DNA from 2 places in the Lysinibacillus capsici genome. Region 1 is predicted to be linked to the other one. Evidence: riboswitches for the same ligand, from Rfam matches in the RefSeq annotation. Region 1 holds a riboswitch; the other holds the start of a gene.
What was found. Region 1 has a riboswitch for cobalamin ahead of LCP48_RS21440 (hypothetical protein). Riboswitches for the same ligand answer to the same signal wherever they lie in the genome.
Positions count from the first base shown of each region.

Region 2: another riboswitch for cobalamin. It lies ahead of LCP48_RS03060 (ABC transporter substrate-binding protein); the one in region 1 lies ahead of LCP48_RS21440 (hypothetical protein).

Region 1 is NZ_CP084108.1:4,336,747-4,339,953, forward strand. It holds gene LCP48_RS21435 (ABC transporter substrate-binding protein) at 1-690, opposite strand, end outside; gene LCP48_RS21440 (hypothetical protein) at 674-1,231, opposite strand; cobalamin riboswitch at 1,390-1,587, opposite strand; gene LCP48_RS21445 (glutathione peroxidase) at 1,712-2,257, opposite strand; gene LCP48_RS21450 (hypothetical protein) at 2,338-2,892, opposite strand; gene ytvI (sporulation integral membrane protein YtvI) at 2,983-3,207, shown strand, end outside.
Region 2 is NZ_CP084108.1:630,503-633,709, reverse strand. It holds gene LCP48_RS03065 (FecCD family ABC transporter permease) at 1-148, opposite strand, end outside; gene LCP48_RS03060 (ABC transporter substrate-binding protein) at 145-1,113, opposite strand; cobalamin riboswitch at 1,250-1,432, opposite strand; gene LCP48_RS03055 (acyl-CoA dehydrogenase family protein) at 1,490-3,157, opposite strand; gene LCP48_RS03050 (class I adenylate-forming enzyme family protein) at 3,159-3,207, opposite strand, start outside.

The DNA.
Region 1 (3,207 bases):
AACATTATTAACATTAGCTGCATCTAATATTTCTTGCTGGAAAGTGCTAGAGCCTGCTGTATATATGTCTGGCTTAGGGCTAACCTCTAAATAAACATTTTTCGGCGTTTTTACGTCCTTCACCTTCATTTGTACTTCAGCAATTTTCGCTTTAATCTCTTCATTTAATTTATTTCCTTTATCAGCAACACCCATCACAGCAGCAATTTGTTCGATATCTCCATAAACATCATCAAAAGTAGTCGCAGATTGAATAACAAATACTTTAATTCCTGCGTTCTCAAGCGGCTTTAGTGCATCCTTATCACCGATTGTATAAGCAATGACAACATCTGGCTTTAACGCTATAATTCTTTCACTGTTAAAATTCGTAGTATCAGAGACACGTTCAATTTTTTGTGCTTCCTCTGGGTAAGTATCGTACTCAGTTGCTCCTACAATTTTATCGCCAACACCTAAAGCAAACAAAATTTCAGTATTACTTGGTTGTAAAGATACAACTGTTTTTGGTACTTCATTAAACGCTATTTCCACTCCACGGTCATCTGTCACTTTATAGCTTGTTTTCTCTGCTTGTTGTGTATCTTGCGAAGCATCTTTATTTTTTGTATCTTCAGCAGTGCCACAGCCTGCTAATACCAGTGCAAGTAAGAGCACTGATAGCCATTGGAAATTAAATACTTTTTTCATTGTTATTCTCCTTTTTCTTTTTCATTGGGTAGGATTTACTAATAAACGGTATTTCCGCTATTCCAGCTTGCTGATTCATAAAAACAGCCATGACAAAACATACATTAGCTAATAAACCAAGGTAATCGAAAAGAATAGCAGGAACCTCTCGTTCTTCTGATACTTTGTGTAAAGTACGATATGATTTTTTTGCCTCACTGCGACAAAGATGTAAGGCTGCAGCAGCCTCTGTTCCTTGAGGTAAAACAAAACTTTGAATCTCTTCCTTCACATGGCGAACGTAAAAATCATAACGTTCACTTAACCAAGATAAATCCTCTTCAGTTACTGCTAATTTCCCACGTACTGAGCCATTCACATGATAAGCCATAGGTAACATAAGCAATAAATCCTCAGCAACAACTTGAACATCCTCTTTTTTTACCGCAGCTAATGCAACTCCTAGATGTGTTGTCAGGCTATCTGTTCGAATTTCAAAATCGACCGTTGAAGCTTTCTCACGCATAAATGGATAACAAGAATAACGGGCATCTTTTTTCACTTGCTTCCCCCCTATTTTCTATAATGAAAAATTCATATTTGAAAGGCATAAAAAAGTCGCTCCTTTTTGCAAAGGAACGACAAAAATAACATAATGAGCCATCAAACTGGACAAAGCCTATGTATTTGCCGTATATCCTCCTAGCTTCCGAGAAGTTTTTATACGTTCAAATAAAGGTCGGTCTCCTGGCTTGTACAGTTCGTCACATGAAACGAATGTGTTATAAAGGACCTTCCCATCTTCTTTGAGACAGTGGTAAATCTTTATAATGGCTGCACTTACAGTTGCGGAAACAGCTCCGGTTTTTCACCGGATTCCCGATTATGCTAATTAGCACCTTTATTCTGCAAGAATATTTCATTTGTAAAGCAGTTTATCATATATGCTTCAGAAAAAATAGCTGTACACAGTTTTAAAATATAGCATTATTTCTACTTGAAGAGAAAACTCTAACAAATTTTTACATTATTAAGAAATTTACTATAATAGTGTTTCAATTGCTTTTTCAATATCGAGCTGTGAATCTGTTGGTTCAAAGCGTGCGACGGTCTTACCATTAGCATCTACTAGAAATTTTGTAAAGTTCCAGCGAATATTACGACCATCTAAAAAGCTTGGGGCAAGTTGAACAATTGCTTCTGCCAACATTTTCTCCTGCATACTTGCCTTCCCAAACTCTCGGTAATCCACTTCATGCTTTAAATAATTAAAGAGTGGATGTGTAGCCTCTCCATTTACCTGTACAAGCTCAAAAATCGGGAATGTGACCCCATAGTTTACCTTGCATAGATGCTTAGTTTCCTCCCCATCTTCAGGATTTTGATGGCCAAATTGATCACAAGGGAATCCAAGAACTACAAAATTCTCTTTTCCATATTTATCATACATTTTCTGTAAGTCTTCAAATTGATATGTAAATCGGCATTGGTTTGCCGTGTTAACAATTAACATTGTTTTTCCACGATATGTTTCCATCGATAAAATTTCGCCATTAGGCTTCCGAACTAGATAATTATAAATGCTCATGCATAATCCCCTTTTTTCATTCATTATAGTTGACTATTCTATCGTTCATCAAAGAATTTGCACAAAAAAACACCACCTCGCTACTTTGAACGGATGGCTGACTTATACTTCTTTTTATATTTAGCATCTTGTTCTTCATTAATTAAACGATGGGCAATATCTAATAATTTCGAGTCATTTGTTTGATCATATAGCTTTTTAAATGACATAATAATATCCTGACGAATAAGAGATGGCTGTTTTTCATCTATACATGTTTGAAATCTTTTAGCTAGATACGATACAACCAAATCTCTTTGTACTGGACCCGCCTGTCCAATTTTCCAAATTGCTTGTAATGCATGCCTTGCCGTAGCAGATTGTTCATCGTAAGTCACAGCCCAAATCTTTAAAAAATCCTCCAAGACCCTTTCTTCTGGATCACTTTTTGCAGCTAAAGCGCATAAAATTTGTGCAGCACGTGCACGAGAATAACCATTATTGTATGTAAGTGCTTTTATTAGCTGTTCCCAAACTGCATATGTCCAATCTACGGGTTCCTGCATAATTTTCATTAATTCCTCGTAAGATTCATATTGAATATCGCGATCATGCTCTGTTAGATTACTAAAAAGTTGCAAAATCTCTTTTTCCATAATTCATCCCTACCTTTATTGTTTCAGAACGTAATAAAATTTGATTTATGGTACACTTAACTTAATTTTTTTCGCAAAGAAGGTGAGTTTATGAATAAATTTAATGCTAGGAAATTGATTTTTCGGTTGATTGTGATAATATCCCTACTTCTAGCTGCCTATTTTATTATCCCAGTGTCCATGCCTTTAATACTTGCTGGGATTAGTGCATTTTTCTTAGAACCAATTGTCATGTTCTTTAAACGGAAATGGAAAATGTCACGGAAAATAGCAGTTGCTTTTATTTACATAGTGAGTGTTATTGTTATATCTATT
Region 2 (3,207 bases), 990 kb from region 1:
TCCAAAAAATATTGGCGGCTGTTTCATCAACCGCCTTATTCCATAATACTTCTAATGGAATATGAACTGAGCCTATCGCTACGCCACACCAGATGCTAATAAGAAGAAGCGTACATGTTAGTGTATAGGCTAGTGCTATTTTTTTCACTTAAATACCTCAGGATAGATTGCTTTTGCTAATTCTTCTAGACCTTCTGCTAAACGTGGCCCTTGACGACTTGTAGTACTTTCATCTACCTGCACAATCGCATTATTTTTTACGGCATTAATCGTATCAAAGCCCGCCCGTTTTGGTATTTTCGTTAAAATATCTGGTACATAATGATATGTCACCACGATGACATCTGGATTTTTTGCGATAATTTGTTCTGCATCAATTTTATACCAATTATCGCCATCTACAGCTACATTCTCTGCATTGATCATTTCAAGCATCGCGTTCATAAACGTACCATTGCCAGCTGTATAAATATCTGGCTCATCTGATGCTTCAACTAATACTTTTTTGGGTTCAACATCCTTGACTTTAGACAAAACTTCTTCTACTTTTGCCTTCATATTAGCAACAATTTTTTCTGCCTCTGGTAATTTTCCTGTAGCACGTCCAAGTTGCTCAATTGTTGTATATGTTTCATTAAAGTCTTGTGCGTTTCTTACTACAAATACTTTCAAACCTGCTGATTCAAGCTGTGCAATAGCCTCTTCTGAAAGAGACATGCTAGATTCGTGTGAAAAAACGATATCTGGTTTTAAGGCAATAATTTTTTCAATATCGTACTCCATACCACCAACCTTATCCTTCTCAGCTGCCTCTGGCGGATAATCGTCGTTGTCAGTAACACCAACTATTTCATCATTTAAACCTAGTCCAAAAAGGATTTCAGTATTACTTGGAATAAGTGAAACAATTTTCTCAGGAGGTGCTTCAAGTGTAATGTCCTTATTAAGGGCATCTGTTACCGTCATTGGGAATGTTGCTTCATCCACTTGTGCTGTTTCTTGCTGTGTTTGCTGCTCGTTAGATGGCTTGTTATCTTTTGCTTCCTGCCCACAAGCAGCTAGCAAGCCTACTGCTAAAAATGCTGATAATCCTATTTTCCAAAATTTCTTCATGTGAATCCTCCTTCGTTGGTCCATGCGACATTTCGCTTTATTCTGCATCAAAATAAAACCCCTCATCTTTGAACGATGAGGGGGCAAAATCGCACCAAAAAACTGATACAAAATCCACCACCCTATCCTCGTAGGTTGTCATGTCGTTATAAAGGCAGGTCTCCTGGCTAGTGCTACTTGCGATTTTTCAAGCCTTCCCGAAATCTTCAGTGGCATCATTTGAAAAAACTCACACTTACAGTGGCGGGACCGCATCGGAATCACACCGATTTCCCTTTTCACTTTACTTAAGTAAAGAACCTTTATAATATTCAGTTGATTTCATTATACATGAAAATGAAAGAAGTCGCCTCCATTCAAGACGACTACCCGGCCATTATACAATTTCAGAAAAGTATTGGACTGTTTTCATTTGAGCACCCATTTCTCTTAGTGACCATGTCTGTTCTAAATAAACGTCCGCTAGTTTTTCATATTTCCCACCAAATTTATGTGCCCACTCAACCGCTATGACACTTTCATAAAGGTGAGCCATTTTTTCAGCCATACCTTTTGCTTCAAAAGTTTTCGTTGCCGCGTCTAAAGCGCTAAAAATTTGCAGTTTCATAGAAATATTCGCCAATTGTTCTTTAACGATTTGTACTAGTGAGCTGTCAGCTAATTTCTCTAATCGTTCCTCCATCTCACAGACAAACAGTTCATGTGCATGAAACTTATCCACTAAACGAATGAGTTCTAAGGCCAAAATATTAGCCGTCCCCTCCCACACCGTCAACACTTGCGCATCTCTTAATAAGCGGGGCGTTACAAAGTCTTCTATATAGCCATTACCCCCGTGTAATTCAATTGCCTCACTGGCATAGTGAACAGCTTGCTCTGCCGTTTCTTTTTTCATAATGGCAATATATAAACGATTCATAATAAGTTCTTGCTGTGTTCCCTGTCCACTTGTCACTTTATCGTATAATTGAATAAGATCAAAAACTGTCGCTACTTCCACGTGCAACTTAGCTGCAAATTTCCCTAAAGTATCCTGAATCATAGGGTATTGTGTTAAGGGCTTGCCAAATGCATGTCGATTGGTTACATAATGTTTTGCCTCTAAGAAGCCACGACGCATAATACCAATAGAAGCGACTGCATTACAAATTCTTGAGAGATTTAGTGCTTCTAGCATATAATAAATCCCTTTATTTTGCTCCCCTACAACATAGGCAAGTGCACCATCAAATTCTACCTCACCAGATGGAACTGCCCGAACGCCTAATTTATCTTTCAATCGGCGAATACGTAGATGATTTGTTGTTCCATCTTCTTTACGCCAAGGAACTGCAAACAACGTTAAGCCTTTGGAACCTGCTGGCGCCCCTTCTATTCGTGCCAATACCATCGCTACACCACACATGCCCGCATTGGATGCAAAGTATTTTTCACCATATAGACGATACGCAGTGCCATCCTTTCTCGCCTCCACCACATTTGCACCGACGTCAGAGCCTCCTTGACGTTCTGTTAAAAAGGTCGCACCTTCATATAAATCTGTGTCACCTGTTGCACAAACATGTGGTAAAAAACGTTGCTTTACCTCTTCATCTGCATAATGATCTAATAGATAGGCAGTAGCCATCGTCAATGTTACGGGACAATAAAATCCAGGTTCTGCATGTGATAGCAAATAACCTTGTGCAAAGCTATAAACATAATTCCCCTTGTGACCTAGCTGCGGAATATGCTTGTGTACATAACCTACAATCCCAGTATTATATGTCTCTTCAATCGTTTTTTTATAGCCATCATTAACCCAAACCTCTGATATCTCTTTACCATAGGCATCATATCTTTGAAGGCGAGGCTCACCCAGTCGATCTGTATGCTTTGCCCTCGTATCAATATCACCTGCACATAGCTCACCAAAATCTGTTAACTCTCGTTGGGCATAGGATAAAAACTCTTTATCTAACATCATTTCTACTATTTTTTGAAGCGTGTCATCTTCCGTAAAAAAGTTCGTAGTACGCATTGCTTCTTTTTGTAATACTTTCATACTATCTCACCTCTTGCCCCTTCAAATTTTGTTTTAATATTTTGCCTGAT